DNA from 3 places in the Streptomyces sp. NPDC007971 genome. Region 1 is predicted to be linked to each of the others. Evidence: riboswitches for the same ligand, from Rfam matches in the RefSeq annotation. Region 1 holds a riboswitch; each other region holds the start of a gene.

Region 1 (5,681 bases):
CCGCCAGGACACCCCGCTGTACCGGCCCGGCGAACTCATCCGTTTCGACCCCTCCACGCCACAGGCCTCGGGGTTCGGCTCCGGGCGGATGGTGCTGGAGGCCGACATGGCGGCGTTCTCCGGCTGGCAGGCGCAGGCCCCCGACCGCGCGCGCAGACTGGTGGCCTACGGCATTCACTCCATGATCGTCGCTCTGCTGCGGGCACGCGGAGTGGTTCTCGGCGTGGCGACGTTCTGGCGCTCCAAGGAGCCCCAGCCCCGACGCTCACGGGCGCCACCTGTCTGTACGGCGGTCTGCGACCCGGTGTCGGGTCTGTGCACCATGGCCAGGGCCGGCCATCCGGACCCCCTCGTCGTGGCCCCGGACGGACGCGCGGACCTGGCGGGCGTACCGGCCGGTCCTCCGCTCGGCCTGGGAGGACTGCCCTATGAGAGACATGAGACACGTCTGCCCGAGGGCAGCAGCATCGTGCTGTACACCGACGGCCTGGTCGAGGACCGGCAACGTGACATCGACGAGGGGATAGAGCAGCTGCGCAGTGCTCTTGCGTACGGCGGACGGACACCGGAGCAGATGTGTGCCGCCGTGATGGACGCGCTGCTGCCGACCGCACCGCGCGACGACGTGGCCCTTCTGGTCGCTCGCACCCGGCTGCTCCATGACGACCGTACCGCGGCCTGGAACGTGCCTTCCGATCCCTCGGCCGTGGCCGGCGTGCGCGCGCGTGCGGGCAGGCTGTTGCAGGGCTGAGGTCTGGACGAGGAGGCGTTCACCCTGGAGCTGATCCTCAGCGAACTGGTCACCAATGCCATCCGGCACGCGACCGGCCCCATCGGCGTCCGTCTGATCCGCGATCGCAGCCTCATCTGCGAAGTGTCCGACGGCAGCGATGTCTCCCCGCACCTGCGCAGGGCCACCACCATGGACGAGGGCGGACGCGGCCTGTTCCTGGTGGCCCAGTTCGCCGACCGCTGGGGCGTTCGCCACACGCCTGACGGCAAGGTCATCTGGACGGAACAGCAGCTTCCCGCGCAGCCGTGAAACGCCCGGTCCGCACCGGCCCGGGCTCTCACGCCGAGATGCTGCCTCTGCACGCGGAAGCGCATGCACGCGCTTGCGGGTCGGCCGTCTCGCCGCCACCGCACGTCAGGCCGGGCGGACCACGCTGTGGATGATCGAGTCACCGCCGTAGTAGATGGATTCCTCGCGGACGTAGGCGCCGGGCTTCGGCGCGTGGATCATCATGCCGTTGCCGATGTAGACACCGACGTGGCTGATGTCGTCGTAGAAGAAGACGAGGTCGCCGGGCTGGGCGTCGGTCAGGGACACCGTCTTGCCGGCGTTCACCTGGTCGTAGGTGGTGCGCGGCAGGGAGACGCCGGCGGCCTTCCAGGCGGCCTGGGTGAGGCCGGAGCAGTCGTAGGAGCCTGGCCCGGTGGCGCCCCAGACGTAGGGCTTGCCGACCTGCGCGCGGGCGAAGGCGAGCGCCTTCGCGGCCTTGGCGGCGTACGTGGAGCCCGACGAGGAGGTGGAGGTGCCCGAACCGGAGGACGAGCCGGATCCGGAGGACGAGCCCGATCCCGAGGAGGACCCGGATCCCGAGGAGGAGCCCGAGGTCGAGCCCGACGACGCACTCTGCTGCTTCTTCGCCGCCTGCGCCGCCGCGGCCTGCCGCTTGGCGAGCTCCGCCGCCTTGCGCGCCGCCTCCTCCTGCTTCTGCTTCTCGATCGCCGCCAGACGTGCCTTCTCCTCCGCCGTCAGCTTGGACAGCAGCTCCCGCGCGGTGGACAGCTTCGTCTGGACGGTGGACTTGGCCGTCTGGAGGTCGTTCTGCGACTTGGTCAGCGCTTCGAGGCTCCGGCCGGCCTCCTGCCGCGTCTTCATGGTCGCGGACTGCTCGGTGATGTAGTCGTCGACCGCGCCCTTCTGACGCGAGGTCATCCGGCTCATCAGCTGCGTCTGGTCGAAGTAGTCCTGCGGGTTGTCCGTGAGCAGGAAGGTCGCGGTGTCGGGGGCGGCGACCCCGTTCCGGTACTGGGCCGCGGCGAACAGGCCCAGCTCCTCACGCGCCTTGTTGAGGCTGGCCGTGCGCTTGGCCACGTCGTCGCGCAGGGCGTCGACGCGCTCGCGCTCCTTCGCGGTCTTCTCCTTCGCCGCGTCGTACTTCTCGGTCGCCGACTCGGCCTGGCGGTACAGGTCGTCGACCTTCTTCTCGACCTCTTCGAGGCTCGGCTTGTGGCCGGCGGAGGGGGCGGCATCGGCGTTCTGGGACAGCAGGGCCAGGGAGGTGAGGGCGGCCGTGGCGAGGACAGGGGTGCGTATGCCGACTACGCGCGTGCCCGTGGAGCCCGACTTGCGGTGCGACGCCAAGGGAGGCGACTCCTTCCATGTTCCGCCTACCGAGTTAGCTGTCGGGTTCGGGCGGGTGGTTCGGAAGGGTTGCCCTACGGCCCTGTCCCCGGAAGGGAGTTGGACCGGTTCACCCCAAGGTCGGTGGGTCCCCGGCTCCGGCTGCCGTGCGGGCGCGCCGGACTCGGCGGAGGCCGCACGGCCCGGCGACGTTCGCCGGTGGGGGTCGGGCGGCCTGTCGGGAACGCTAGCCAACTCGTGTGGCCCCTGTGAAGGATGATGGGCGATATGCCCGATACATTTTCGTGACCTTTGCTCGATGGCGTCGTTGAGCGCAGTCAATCCGCGTCGGTGTGGGACGAGTGGTCCGGAATTGCGCCGTCCACACATATGCGGGAGCGCCGGGCGCTCGGCTCGGCGCTCCCACCGAGCGCTCCGCTCGCGGCACCGAGCGAGACCGAGGAGGCCCATGCCGGCGGGAACCCGCCTCGACTCAAGGCCGCCGCAGGTGTGCCGCGCCCGGCGACCCAAACCGACCGCCGGTACGCCTCAGGCGACTCGCGGCCCCTGCAGGAGAGTCGCCGCGGCCGCCCTGGCCTGAGCCGCAGGGCGGGGGCTGCCCGAGATGGCCGCGGTGGTCATGGCCCCTTCGGCGAGCAGCACGACCTGATCGGCGACGTCCGCGGGAACTCCCGCCCGTCCTGCCAGGTCGGCCACGTAGTGCCGGAACCGCTCCTTGTGGTGGCGTGCGGCGTCGGTGACTTCCGGGGACGTGGCACCCAGCTCGCCGAAGGAGTTGATGAAGGCGCACCCACGGAAGTCCGGCTCCTCGAACCAGCCATGGAGCCAGTCGAAGACCACCAGCACACGTTCCCGGGGGGACACGTCCGCCGCCTCGACATGCTCCTTCAGATCGTTCAGCCACCGGGCGTCCCGCCGCCGCAGATACTCCTCGACCAGCGCACCCTTGGAGGGAAACTGCTGGTAGAGACGCCGGAGGGTGACTCCGGCGGCAGTGCGCACGGCATCCATTCCGATCGCCTGAATTCCCTGGCCGTAGAACAGCTCCTCGGCCGCATCCAGGATCCGGGTGCGGATCGGGTCTTCCTGCATCGCGGGCCGCCCTTGCCGTACGTGTGCGAGAACCATCGTTCTCCCAGGGTACGCGATCGGTCGCGAAAGCCGTCGCCGGACGTCCCCGGGAAGCCCAGGACGGACCCAGGAATCAGTGGCGGCCAGGACCGGGGTGGTCGTTCTTGCCTCGTCCGACCTACGAGCAGCGACACTGTCGCGCTCGCTGAACGTCGCACCCAGCACTCCGAGGGCACTTCGTTGCGGGACGCGAGTGAACGCCCCACCCCCCGCTCGCACTGCGCGAAACGGCGCAGGCCGTCGAAGACGATCGGTACACTCCGACCGCTTCAGCACCCTGAACATTCCTTGTTCATGGCGACTGCGACGTGAAGTTCGGAGTCAACTCCCGCAACTTTCACACCCGTTGAGTCACTCTCGCCGACGCGTCGAGCCCTGTTCGCTGCACGGAATGCCGACCTTCCGAACGTATATGCCACTGCGGATTGGGTACGCACAGAAGCTAATCGAAATTGTTGTGAGTACTATTCGGCCAAGCAACGGCACACAACTTCCGGGAGAGAGTCACTGTGGCCGAGAATCAGGATGAAACAACCAGCCTCAGGCCGTTGTACGCCGCTCGGGTGGCAGAAGACCTGACGCGCAACGCCGAAGAGCAGGAGCGTCTCAGCAGCGAGGTGGCCGCACTTCAGGAGAAGCTGGAGACGCTCCGCCACGACCAGGCCCTCCTGATCACCATGCAGCAGGCACTCGACAGCGCGGAGAAAGCGGACGACACGGTGTCCGTCGGCTCCGCCGGGGCCTCTCTTCCCCGTCAGACCACCCCCGTTCCGCGGAGCGGCAAGGAAACTCCCGCTCCGCAGGACGGCAAGGAAAAGGCGAGCCGCGCACGAAAGACCACGTCGAAGACGAAGTCGGCAGCCACTGCACCGTCTTCGCGAGCACCCAAGGGTGACACCGGCCCGACTCTGCGCGACCTCGTGGTCGGCCACCTGAGCCAGGAGGGTGAGCCCCGCTCGGCCCTCGACGTCACCGACGCTCTGACCGGTGCCCATCCGGACCGCGGCATCAAGATCACGGTCGTACGGAGCACTCTGGAAGCCATGGTCGCCAAGGGCCATGTCCGCCGCTCCAAGCAGGGCAAGTCCGTCTTCTACTCGGCGGTTTCCGCCACGGCCGAGCCTCAGCCGGCGACCGTCTGACCGAAGCTCTCGCAGATGACCGGTACGGGCGGTCAGCCATGACCTCCCGCACCGGACTCGCCGCATCTGCCGGTGGTTGACGAGCATCCCTACGTAAGCGCGCCGGTGGTCACGTCGGCCGAGCGGGCCACGACGAGAACATGGCCAGCAATGCTCAGGACTTGTAGATCGGTTCCAGCAGGGCGCCCGGAAGGCGTACTTTCACGAATGATCCTGTGGTGGTCACCGAGCAGGCCCCCGTTCGCACCGCGGGTCGGGAAGGCACGACCGTGCTCAGCGTAGTCATCCACGACGGTTCCGCCCGGTCCGGCTCCTTGATCGACGAGATCGTCCGCGAGGGCGCCCGCCGCAGGTCGGCCGCCGCTTTGGAGGCGGAAGTCGTCACTCCCCCGGTCCGCGCGGGTGCCCCGTTCAAGAAACGGCCTCCGTGTCGAGACGGAGGGGGCAGCCGCGTGAGGGAGATCTCCGGCCCCGGCAGCGTCGTAGCCACGTGAAACTGCAGATTCTCCGGGTCATCGTCGCGTCCCTCGAACAGGCCACCGTCCATGTGCGCTGCCTGCGGGGACCGGTCCGCCGCGGTGCCCGCTTCAACCGGCTCGGCGGTTCAGCACAAGCGATCGACCTGACGCTGACGCAGGCCGTCGTCTACGGGCGTCGAGTGGCAGAACTCGACACGGGCCTCACCGCCTTCGTGACGCTCCGAGGAGAGGGCGTTCAGCATCTCGAGTCAGGCGCCTTGGCCTCCGGGTCGCAGGCCATCGAAGGCGCCAACCCCTCTGCCTGACCCAGCGATCCAGAGGATTGACCATTGCTCGGGCATGGTCCGAGCCGCGTTCTTCCAGCGCCGCCCTCGGTGTGGGGCTGCCGCCTCTTGTACTCCAGTGCGACTTCGTGGTCTTGCGCTGGGCCGGATACGACCGGGTGCGTCGTCATCGGGTCCGCAGCCAAGTTGGCGGGCGGGTCAACTTCACGACCATGCGGTCGGCCGCATCGCGTATCGAGTCGCCGGGGCGGACTCGTCTCCGAGGGTGACCGCT
Region 2 (5,681 bases), on a different contig from region 1:
TGGGCCAGGCCCGAGCAGTCGAAGGCGTTCGGGCCGGTCGCGCCCCAGACGTAGGGGCTGCCCAGCTTCTGGTAGGCGTAGGCGACGGCAGCCGCCGCCCGGGTGTCGGGGGCGGCGACGGACCCGGCGTGCTCCAGGGCCGCCCGGGCGTCGGAGGCCGACCGCGAGGCACGGCCCGTTGCGCCGCCGTCGCCGGTGACCCGGGCCTGCTGCGGCGGTGTGAGCCGTGCCAGCAGCCTGCGCGCCTCCGTCAGCTTTGCGGTGATGGTCCGCTTCTGCTGCCGCAGTTCCGTCTGCCGCGCCCGCAGCGACTTCACCTCGATGCGGGCGGCGCCGCGCAACTGCTCGATCTCCCGGAGCTGTTCGCGCACCCGCGTCACCGCCCCGGCCTGCCGCGCGTCGGCTCGCTCGGCGAACGCGGCCCCCTCCAGGTACCGGTCCGGGTCGCTGGAGAGGGCGAGCTGCCATGCGGGGTCGATCCCGCCCTGGCGGTACTGTGCCGTCGCGTACGAACCCAGTGCGTTCCGGGCCGCGTTGAGCCCGTTCTGCTTGCGGGCGGTCTCGTCCCGCAGCGAGTTCAGACGTCGTTGGGCCGTGTCCGCCTTCTCCTTCGTGCCGTCGTACTTCTCGGTGGCGGCCTCCGCCTCCTGGTACAGCTTGTCCACCTTGGTCTTCACCTGGGCCGGCGTCAGCTGTGGCTCGGCGTGTCCCGTCCCGTCGAAGGCCGTCGCGCCGGCTGCGCCCGCCAGGGCGAGGGTGGCGGCCGTGCGGACGGTGGTGCCGCCGAGCGAGCGCTGGCGGGGCTTTCGGTGCGCTGCCACCTGGACCGTCACGTCCTTCCGTCGGACTTCTGTGCCCCGAGCGGTCGATGCGTCCGGCGGCGGCCCGTACAGGGGGAGCGGGCCGCCGCCGGATTTCTCGGGGGTGGTGGCCGCGTGCCGCCCCTGACCCGGGCGGCGGTGGGGAGCCGGTCACCTGGGGGAGGACGCTAGGCCGGACTGTGACAGGCAAGTAACGCACTGTACGGAACTGGCTGCGACAGATCGCGCCGTGACGGTATGTGACCGAATTGCTCGCCTGGAGTCGCCCTCTTCACGCAGCGTGGTGACCGATGTGCGGAACGGGGAACACACGGGGGCCGTGGGGTGCTATGGGGCGCATATATGCAGGGCCGGCACATGCTCCGGGGGCCCGGTGACCTGAGCCCTGGGAGCCCCTCATTAGGCTCCGGGCTCATGGACGTACTCATCCATCTCTTCGTCGGCCTGCACATCATCGGCATCGCGGCCCTGCTCGGCGGTTTCCTCACCCAGATGAAGGCGATGGGCCGGGGCACCGCCCGCTTCGTCCCCGGGATGCTGCACGGCGCGCTCACCATGCTGGTCACCGGTGTCGCCCTGGTCGGTCTCAACCAGGCCGACGACCACCACGTCAACACCATCAAGATCGGCGTGAAGCTGGCCCTGCTGATCGTGATCCTCGGGCTGGTCTACGTGCAGCGCGACGAGGAGAAGGTCGACAAGCGCCTCTTCGGGCTGGTCGGCCTGCTGACCACGGCGAACATCTTCATCGCCGTGCTGTGGACGTGACGCTCAGCCCGCTCGGCTGATCCCGGCGCGGGCCGCGAGCGCGGCGCCCGCCGCGACCACGAGCCAGGCCGCCACGGCCACCCACACCAGCACCCGCCCCGGCCCTGTCAGCCATGCGCCCCCGACGGCGGCCACGACCGACAGCGTGGCCGCCGCCGTCATTCCCATCGGGAACACCGTCGCCCACCGCCGGGTGTCGTAGCCCGGCCGCGGCCGGACCGCCTCGGCGGCCAGCAGCACCACGTACCAGGCCAGGTCCAGCACCAGCAGCACGACCGTCGTGTCACGCAGCACACCGCGGTCGTCGTCGTTCCAGAGATACAGACGCGCGCTGTCGGCGGACAGCAGCCTCGCCCCCGCCAGCGCCGAGATGGCGAGCGCCCCGCCCGCGATCCACTGGTCCCCGGGCCCCTCCAGGACCTGCCGCAGGTCGAAGTGCACCAGGGCGAGCCCGTAGAGGACCAGGCCCAGCCAGAACAGCACCATCGCGGCGCGCGCGAGCCATGCGGTCGTCGTGGCCGCGGCCAGGGTCGCGGCCAGCACCGCGAGCCCCTCTGTGGCCACACAACACAGGAACACCGCCCCTGGCATGCGCGGCCGCCAGTGCCGTACGACGAGCACCAGCAGCGGTGGCCAGAGCAGCGCCGCCAGGGCCAGTGACGTCTGCGCGAGATGCTGCAGGCCGAGCGCCGAGATCCGGGTGCCGAGGACCGTCGTGGCGGCGACGGCGGTGAGCGCGCCCGGGCTCCGGGCCTCGGTCACCCACCGCTCCCACTGCCCCACCAGCCGTACGGCGAAGTGCGCAGCGAGCGCCACCCAGGCGATGCAGGCGAGCCACAGGAAGACCCGGGACAGCGTCTCGGCGCCTGCCAGGTGCAGGTCCACCGACACGATGCCGGTCGCCATCACGGCGGCCCCCGCCGCCGGCGGACGCCCCGCCCACCACGCACGCAGAGCCGAGATGCCGGGCATGCGCCCGATGCTAGGCAGCCGGGCGGCCCGCGGGGGGAGGGCACGCGCGCGTGGGGCTCGAAAAGAGCACGGGCCGGGAGAGCGTGGGTCGGGCAGGTACGGGTCGGGAGGAGGGCACCGGTCAGACGGGCCGCACCACGCTGTGCACGACCGATTCGCCCCACTGGTAGACGGGCTCCTCGCGGACGCACCCGCCGGGCGTCGGGGCGTGGACCAGCTTGCCGTCTCCGGTGCAGATGCCGACATGGCTGCTGTCGCCGTGGAAGAAGACCAGATCGCCCGGCAGGAGGTCGGCGAGGGGCACGGGGGTGCCCGCCCGGGCCTGGTCGCGGCCGGTGCGCGGGAGGGCCACACCGGCGGCTCTCCAGGCGGCCTGGGTCAGGCCGGCGCAGTCGTAGGAGCCGGGGCCACTGGCACCGGACACGTACGGCTTGCCGATCTGGGCACGGGCGAAGGCGACCGCCTTGTCGGCCCGGCTGGCGTACGAGCCGACGGATCCGGTGGACCCGGTCGACCCGGTGGACCGCGACCCGATGGATCCGATGGACGATGAGTCGGCGGATGCCGTGGACGGCGATCCGGTGGATCCGGTGGACGGCGACCCGGTCTCCTGCCGTGCCCGTGCCCGCCGCCGCGTCGGCTCGGCCGTCTGCCACGTGGCCTCTTCCCGGTCCGGCTGCTCGGCCGTCTGCCATGCGGCCTCCTCCCGGTTCCACTGCCCGGCCGAGGCCGGCTGCGCGTTCTCCTGGGCCGTGAGCCGTGACAGCAGGTCGCGCGCGGTGACGAGCTTCTTCTGGACGGCGGCCTTGGCCGCCTTCACGTCGTACGGTGCCGCCGAAGTCTCGGGGCTCGCCTCGGGGGCCACGCCGGGGTCCACGTCAGGGGTGGCGTCGGGGTCCGCGGTGGTCCGCCCCCGCTCGGCCGCGTCCTTCACACGCGAGGCCAGCCGCTTCATCACCCGGTGCGGGGCGAAGTGGTCCTGCGGAAACTCCGCGAGGAGGGCGGTCGTGTCCGGGGCGGTGGCGAAGGAACCCAGCCCCTCACGGGCCTTGGCGAGCCGGCCCGGGCGCCGGGCACTCTCCTCGGCCAGGGCGTCCGCCTTCCCCTGCTGCCGGCCCGCCGGCTGCTCCTCGGCCGCCGCGTCGGCCCGGCGGTAGAACTCGTCGACCTTCTTCTCGATCTCGGCCGGGCTCGGACGGCCGTCGAGTGCGGGGACGGCCTCGGCCGTCTGGGACAGGACGGCCACGGAGGTGATGGCGGCGGTGGCGAGAGCGGGTGTGCGGACGCCCGCTCCGAGGGCTGTGCCGGGGCGCGGCTTGCGGTGCGACGCCAAGGGAGGCGACTCCTTCCAATGGGCCGCCTACCGGGTTAGCTGTCGGGTTCGGGCGGGTGGTTCGGAAGGGTTGCCCTACGGCTTCGTCCCGGACGGGAGTCGGCCGATTCACCCCAGGATCGGTGGGTCCCCGGCTCCGGCGGCCATGTGGAGGCGTACCGGACTCGGCGGAGGCCGCAGCGCTCGGCGACGTTCGCCGGAAGGGGGTCGTGCGGCCTGACCGCAACCTAGCCAACTCGTGTGACTCCTGTGAAGGTTGGAGTGTCATATGTCCGATACATTTCCGTGACCTGAGGCCGTTTTCATACAGGCGTGACAAGACGCTCTCGCAGCGTGAGGGGCAATCGGCGCGGAGCGGAGTGGTGATCGACTCTCCGGGACCGTGTCCGATAGCGGGTGCCTGCGGGGGCCGTGTTCCCGGGACGGCGACCGGTTGTCGGTGCGGCACCCTAGACTCGGAGAGCGATGAGCAGCCTCTTTGACGACAGCTTCCTGGCGGACCTCCAGCCCCCTCGCGGGAACGACGAGGAACCCCCGCCGCCGCCCGAGGACGATCACGCTCCGGAGTCGCTTCCGGGCGATCTGTTCGGCGGGAAGTTCGACGTGCCGCCGGACCGGGACGCCTACTACCGCGACGGAGCCCCGCGCCCCGCGATCGACGCGGCAGCGCTCCTGGAGGGGCTGAACGAGAACCAGCGCGCCGCGGTCGTCCACGCCGGCTCGCCGCTGCTCATCGTCGCCGGCGCGGGCTCCGGCAAGACCCGCGTGCTCACCCACCGCATCGCCCATCTGCTCGCCGAGCGGAGCGTGCACCCGGGTCAGATCCTCGCGATCACCTTCACCAACAAGGCCGCGGGCGAGATGAAGGAGCGCGTCGAGCAGCTCGTCGGCCCGCGCGCGAACGCGATGTGGGTCATGACCTTCCACAGCGCGTGCGTGAGGATCCTGCGGCGCGAGTCCAAGAAGCTCGGCTTCACGTCGAGCTTCTCCATCTACGATGCCGCCGACAGCAAGCGCCTGATGGCCCTGGTCTGCCGCGATCTGGACCTCGACCCCAAGCGCTTCCCGCCCAAGTCCTTCAGCGCCAAGATCAGCAACCTGAAGAACGAGCTGATCGACGAGGAGGACTTCGCCGCCCGGGCGGGCGACGGCTTCGAGAAGACCCTCGCCCAGGCCTACGCGCTCTACCAGTCGCGGCTGCGCGAGGCCAACGCGCTCGACTTCGACGACCTGATCATGACGACGGTCAACCTGCTGCGCGCCTTCCCGGACGTGGCCGAGCACTACCGCCGCCGCTTCCGGCACGTCATGGTCGACGAGTACCAGGACACCAATCACGCCCAGTACGCCCTCGTGCGCGAGCTGGTGGGCACCGGCGAGCGCGCCGCCGTGGACGTCGACGTCCCGCCGGGCGAGCACGACCTCCCGCCCGCCGAGCTGTGCGTCGTGGGTGACGCGGACCAGTCGATCTACGCCTTCCGGGGCGCGACCATCCGCAACATCCTCCAGTTCGAGGAGGACTACCCGAACGCGACGACGATCCTGCTGGAGCAGAACTACCGCTCCACGCAGACCATCCTGTCCGCCGCCAACGCGGTCATCGAGCGCAACGAGTCCCGCCGCCCCAAGAACCTGTGGACCAACGCCGGCCAGGGCGCCCGGATCACCGGCTACGTCGCGGACACCGAGCACGACGAGGCCCAGTTCGTCGCCGACGAGATAGACCGCCTCACGGACGCGGGCGAGGCGAAGTCCGGGGACGTCGCCGTCTTCTACCGCACCAATGC
Region 3 (5,681 bases), on a different contig from region 1:
CGAGAAGATCGACGCGGCGGCCGTACGCGCCTTCTACGACCGTCATGTGCGGCCCGCCACGGCCACCGTGGTGGTCGTCGGCGACCTCACCGGTACCGACCTGGACGCGCTGCTCGCCGACACCCTGGGCGCCTGGACCGGCACCCCCGGCGAACCCCGGCCCGTGCCTGCGGTCAGCGCCGACGACACCGGCCGTGTCGTCATCGTGGACCGGCCCGGCGCCGTCCAGACCCAGCTGCTCATCGGCCGCATCGGCCCGGACCGGCACGACCGGGTGTGGCCCGCCCAGGTGCTCGGCACGTACTGCCTCGGCGGCACCCTCACCTCCCGCCTGGACCGGGTCCTGCGCGAGGAGAAGGGGTACACCTACGGGGTGCGCGCCTTCGGGCAGGTCCTGCGCTCCGCGCCGGACGGCACGGGTGCCTCGATGCTCGCCATCAGCGGCTCCGTGGACACTCCGAACACTGGTCCCGCGCTCGGGGACCTGTGGACGGTGCTGCGCACGCTCGCGGCGGACGGCCTGACCGACGCCGAGCGCGATGTGGCCGTGCAGAACCTCGTCGGGGTGGCGCCGCTGAAGTACGAGACCGCCGCCGCCGTCGCGAGCACCCTGGCGGACCAGGTCGAGCAGCACCTGCCCGACGACTTCCAGGCGACGCTGTATCAGCAGCTCGCCGCCACCGGCACGGTGGAGGCCACCGCGGCGGTCATCAACGCCTTCCCGGTGGACCGCATGGTGACGGTCCTCGTCGGCGACGCGGCCGAGATCAAGGCGCCGGTCGAGGCGCTCGGGATCGGTGAAGTCACCGTCGTGACGGCCGAGTAGCAGCCGCACGGCACCACGCGCGCGGGGCTCTGACGGCCGACGGGTCATCAGGGCCCCTTGCCGTGCGCCCGCCTTCTCCGGACGGCCGTGCGCCCGCCTTCTCCGGACGGCCGTGCGCCCGCCTTCTCCGGATGTCCGAATTGAGGCAGAGCTGCCTGTCTGCCCTGTGGGATGTACTACAAAAACGCGGATCCGTTTGGGGATCGAAAGTCGGGCCGCTTAGCGTCGTCCGGGCTGTTCGTCAGGCAGTGCGCCGCACCCGCGGCACCGGACAGTCATCGCCGAGTCCCCGTACGGCGCGAGCCAGGGGAGCCGGGGACCCACCGCAGTCCCTGGGGTGAATCGGACGCCCGCGCGCGAGCGAGGGGGTCCGTAGGAGACCTTCCTGCTCCGAACCCGTCAGCTAACCCGGTAGGCGAGAGGGAAGGAAAGGACCAGCCACTTCATGGCGTTCACAGGCGCCACCGGGAAGCACCGCAGGCCCGGCCGGGTCAGGCGCACCTCCACCCGGGCGGCCGGCATCGCGGCCCTCACCGGAACCGGTGTCATCGGTACCCTCGCTGCCACGCCGGCGCTCGCCGCCGCCGACAGCCCCGCCGAGCAGACCGGCCTCACCCCGGTCATCACCGTGAGCGACTCGCTCGCGGAGCAGATCGACGAGCAGGCCACCGCCCAGAAGGAGGCCGCCGAGCAGAAGGCGGCCGAGGAGGCCGCGGCCAAGGCCGCCGCCGAGAAGGCCAGGAAGGACCGCGAGGCCCGGGCACGCGCCGCCCGTGACGCCGAGCGCAAGCGCCTGAACGCCTTCGTGGCCCCGATCGCGAACTCCTACGTCTCCACCGGCTACAAGACCGGCGGCTCCCTGTGGTCCTCCGGTTCGCACACCGGCATCGACTTCCACGCGGCCAGCGGCACGACCGTCCACGCGGCCGGCGCCGGCACCGTCGTCTCCACCGGCTGGGGCGGCGCCTACGGCAACCAGATCGTGATCCGGATGGCGGACGGCATGTACACCCAGTACGGCCATCTGTCGTCCATCGGCGTCACCGTGGGCCAGAAGGTCACCCCGGGCCAGCAGATCGGCCTGTCCGGCGCGACCGGCAACGTCACCGGACCGCATCTGCACTTCGAGGCCCGTACGAGCCCCGACTACGGCTCGGACATCGACCCGGTCGCCTACCTCCGCAAGCACGGCGTGAACGTCTGACCCCGGCGGCCACCCCGTGCCCGTCCGACCCCCGGCGGCCACGGCTCTACCGTCCGACCCCCGGCAGGCACGGCGTGACCGTCCGGCCCCTGGCAAGTACGGCGTGATCGCCGGACACCCGGCACGCACGGTGTGAGTGTCCGAGACCAGCCCAAGCCCCGGCTCACGAGCCGGGGCTTTCGCTGTTTTTCACTGCGCCGACAGCACCCGCTGTCCAAAAAATATCCATGGATTCCGGCCCGCCGTCGGAAATTCCGGCGCATTGCAATAGAGTCACGGAACACACGTCCATCGTCGACGTTTCACGGGGATTAAGACGGAGGTCGGTCATGCGTGTTCCGGCGCAGTCGGTGTGCACGGCGATCCGGGACGACATCGTCGCCGGTGTCCACGAGCGCGGCAGCCGCCTCACCGAGGAAGTCCTGGCCCGTCGCTACGGCGTCTCGCGCGTCCCCGTCCGCGAGGCGCTGCGCACCCTGGAGGCGGAGGGGTTCGTGGTGACCCGGCGGCACGCGGGTGCCTGTGTGGCCGAGCCGACCGAGCAGGAGGCCGCGGACCTGCTGGAGATGCGCGTGCTGCTGGAGCCCCTCGGCGCCTCCCGGGCCGCCCAGCGGCGCACCGAGGCCCATCTCAAGGTGCTGCGCGGTCTGGTCCGGCTGGGCCAGGAGCGGGCCAGGCACGGCAGCAGCGAGGATCTGCGCTCGCTGGGCGGATGGTTCCACGAGACACTCGCGCAGGCCTCGGGCAGTTCCTCGCTGACCTCGGTACTGACCCAGCTGCGGCACAAGATCGCCTGGATGTACACCGTGGAGGCACTGCCGAGCCCGGTGGATCTGTGGGCGGAGCGCGGCGCCATCGTGGACGCGGTGGCGCGCGGCGACGGCGAGCGCGCGCGGGCGATCACGGCGCTCCACGCCGAGCGCGCGACGGCCGCGCACCGGCTGCGATTCCCCTCACAGGGGGACCACGCGGAGCGCGTGAGGAATTCGCAACATGCTGTAAACATGCCGAGCCTGCGGCATTAACACGGGCGCCGTATACAAAGAGGAGATATTCGGCGGACGTGCATTTCCGCTGCCTTTTTCTCGGCGCCTCGTGAATTCGCGACCGTGCACCGTTCGTGCGGCCGCGGTGAATTCATCCGGCCGCCCACGCCCAAACCTTCCGCCGCTCACGCCCAAGCCTCCCGCCGCTCACGCCCAAGGCTCCGGTCGGCCATGCGCAGCGCTCCGGCTGTCCCGCCCAGGACGCAGCGGCCCGACAACGCGGAAGCCGCGCCGCCCGGAAAGGGCGACGCGGCTTCCGCGTACGGCTCAGACGGTCTCGGGCAGCTCTTCCAAGCCCTCGGCGACCAGCTTGGCCAGACGGTCCAGGGCGGCCTCGGCGCCCTCGGCGTCGGAGGCGAGGACGATCTCCTCGCCGCCCTGGGCGCCCAGGCCCAGAACGGCGAGCATGGAGGCCGCGTTGACGGGGTTGCCGTCGGCCTTGGCGATCGTCACGGGAATACCGGAGGCCGTCGCGGCCCGGACGAAGATGGAGGCGGGGCGGGCGTGGAGACCCTCGGCCCAGCCGACGTTGACGCGGCGCTCAGCCATGTGTTGCTGCCCTTCACTGTTCAGGGTTGTCTAGACCAGTTTCCCATATCGCGAAGCGTGCCCGGAGCGGGCCTTCGTCCTGCCCCGGTGTGTCGCCGGACCGCGGCCTCGGTCCGGCCTTCGTCCTCCACAGACTGCCTCGCGCCGTTGTCGTACGCGAGCCGTACTCTGGGGCCCATGCAGAGCCCGGCGGACCGGCGCGACCGGCATGAGTACCCCGCCCACTGGGAGGCGGACGTGGTGCTGCGCGACGGGGGCACCGCGCGCATCCGGCCCATCACCGTTGATGACGCCGACCGCCTGGTCAGCTTCTACGAGCAGGTCTCGGACGAGTCGAAGTACTACCGCTTCTTCGCGCCCTACCCGCGCCTGTCCGCCAAGGACGTCCACCGCTTCACGCACCACGACTTCGTGGACCGGGTGGGACTCGCGGCCACCGTCGGCGGCGAGTTCATCGCCACCGTACGCTACGACCGCATCGGCCCCAACGGCCTGCCCGCCTCCGCACCCGCCGACGAGGCCGAGGTCGCCTTCCTGGTGCAGGATGCCCACCAGGGCCGCGGAGTCGCCTCCGCCCTCCTGGAGCACATCGCGGCCGTCGCGCGCGAGCGCGGCATCCGCCGCTTCGCCGCCGAGGTGCTGCCCGCCAACTCCAAGATGATCAAGGTCTTCACGGACGCCGGGTACACCCAGGAGCGCAGCTTCGAGGACGGCGTCGTCCGCCTGGAGTTCGACCTCGAACCCACCGACCGCTCGCTCGCCGTGCAGCGGGCCCGGGAGCAGCGCGCCGAGGCCCGCTCGGTACGGCGGCTGCTGGCACCGGGCTCCGTCGCGGTCGTCGGCGTCGGCCGCACTCCCGGCGGTGTGGGGCGCAGCGTCCTCGGCAACCTTCGCGACGCCGGCTACTCGGGCGCCCTGCACGCCGTGAACCGGGCCTTCCCCGAGGACCTCAAAGAGGTCGACGGAGTGCCGGCGCACCGCTCGGTGCGCGACATCGCAGGTCCGGTGGACCTCACCGTCGTCGCCGTACCGGCCGAGCAGGTGCCCGCGGTGCTCGCCGAGTGCGGCGAGCACGGGGTCCAGGGCCTGGTCGTACTCGCCGCCGGGTACGCCGAGAGCGGGCCCGAGGGCCGCGAGCGCCAGCGGGCCCTCGTCCGGCACGCGCGCGCGTACGGCATGCGGATCATCGGCCCCAACGCTTTCGGCGTCATCAACACCGCCCCCGACGTCCGCCTGAACGCCTCGCTGGCCCCGGAGATGCCGCGCCCCGGCCGCATAGGGCTGTTCGCGCAGTCCGGCGCCATCGGCATCGCGCTGCTGTCCCGGCTGCACCGGCGCGGCGGCGGGGTCACCGGGGTCACCGGCGTGTCCACCTTCGTGTCCGCGGGGAACCGGGCCGACGTCTCCGGCAACGACGTCCTGCAGTACTGGTACGACGACCCGCGCACCGACGTCGTCCTCATGTACCTGGAGTCCATCGGGAACCCGCGCAAGTTCACCCGCCTGGCGCGGCGCACGGCGGCGATGAAGCCGCTGGTGGTGGTCGAAGGGGTCGGTTCCGCGCCGCAGGGACACGCGGTACGGGCGACACGGCTGCCGCACGCGACCGTCTCCGCGCTGCTGCGGCAGGCCGGGGTGATCCGGGTGGACACGATCACCGAACTGGTCGACGCGGGCCTGCTGCTCGCCCGGCAGCCACTGCCCGCGGGGCCCCGGGTGGCCATCCTCGGGAACTCGGAGTCGCTGGGGATCCTGACGTACGACCGGTGCCTTGCGGAGGGCCTGCGGCCCTCGCGCCCGCTGGACCTGACGACCGGGGCGACGGCGGGCGACTTCCACCGGGCGCTGGCGCGGGCGCTGGCGGACGACACGGTGGACGCGGCGGTCGTCACGGCGATTCCGGCGATCGGTGAAGGGGCGCCGGGCGACGCGGAGCTGGCGGAGGCGTTGCGGTCGGCCGCGGCGGGGGTGTCCGGGAAGCCGGTTCTCGTGGTGCATGTGGAGCTGGGCGGGCTTGCGGAGGCGCTGTCGGCCGCGGCGAGCACGGCGCCACAGG

The links. A riboswitch is a leader RNA that binds a small molecule or an ion and turns the genes downstream of it on or off. The one in region 1 is predicted to bind cyclic di-AMP.
Positions count from the first base shown of each region.
Region 2: it holds a riboswitch for cyclic di-AMP, as region 1 does, so the genes downstream of both, ACFZCP_RS00365 (NlpC/P60 family protein) here and ACFZCP_RS44750 (NlpC/P60 family protein) in region 1, are expected to answer to the same signal.
Region 3: it holds a riboswitch for cyclic di-AMP, as region 1 does, so the genes downstream of both, ACFZCP_RS28400 (peptidoglycan DD-metalloendopeptidase family protein) here and ACFZCP_RS44750 (NlpC/P60 family protein) in region 1, are expected to answer to the same signal.

Region 1 is NZ_JBIBJK010000041.1:16,083-21,763, reverse strand. It holds partial or broken gene ACFZCP_RS44755 (SpoIIE family protein phosphatase) at 1-1,042, shown strand, start outside; gene ACFZCP_RS44750 (NlpC/P60 family protein) at 1,148-2,371, opposite strand; cyclic di-AMP (ydaO/yuaA leader) riboswitch at 2,380-2,550, opposite strand; gene ACFZCP_RS44745 (TetR family transcriptional regulator) at 2,900-3,499, opposite strand; gene ACFZCP_RS44740 (hypothetical protein) at 4,066-4,644, shown strand; gene ACFZCP_RS44735 (hypothetical protein) at 5,135-5,428, shown strand.
Region 2 is NZ_JBIBJK010000001.1:80,021-85,701, forward strand. It holds gene ACFZCP_RS00350 (NlpC/P60 family protein) at 1-821, opposite strand, end outside; gene ACFZCP_RS00355 (hypothetical protein) at 1,236-1,589, shown strand; gene ACFZCP_RS00360 (tellurite resistance/C4-dicarboxylate transporter family protein) at 1,593-2,561, opposite strand; gene ACFZCP_RS00365 (NlpC/P60 family protein) at 2,683-3,894, opposite strand; cyclic di-AMP (ydaO/yuaA leader) riboswitch at 3,902-4,074, opposite strand; gene pcrA (DNA helicase PcrA) at 4,360-5,681, shown strand, end outside.
Region 3 is NZ_JBIBJK010000014.1:141,592-147,272, forward strand. It holds gene ACFZCP_RS28395 (insulinase family protein) at 1-826, shown strand, start outside; cyclic di-AMP (ydaO/yuaA leader) riboswitch at 1,096-1,259, shown strand; gene ACFZCP_RS28400 (peptidoglycan DD-metalloendopeptidase family protein) at 1,272-2,030, shown strand; gene ACFZCP_RS28405 (hypothetical protein) at 2,194-2,361, opposite strand; gene ACFZCP_RS28410 (FCD domain-containing protein) at 2,360-3,055, shown strand; gene ACFZCP_RS28415 (HPr family phosphocarrier protein) at 3,344-3,625, opposite strand; gene ACFZCP_RS28420 (GNAT family N-acetyltransferase) at 3,803-5,681, shown strand, end outside.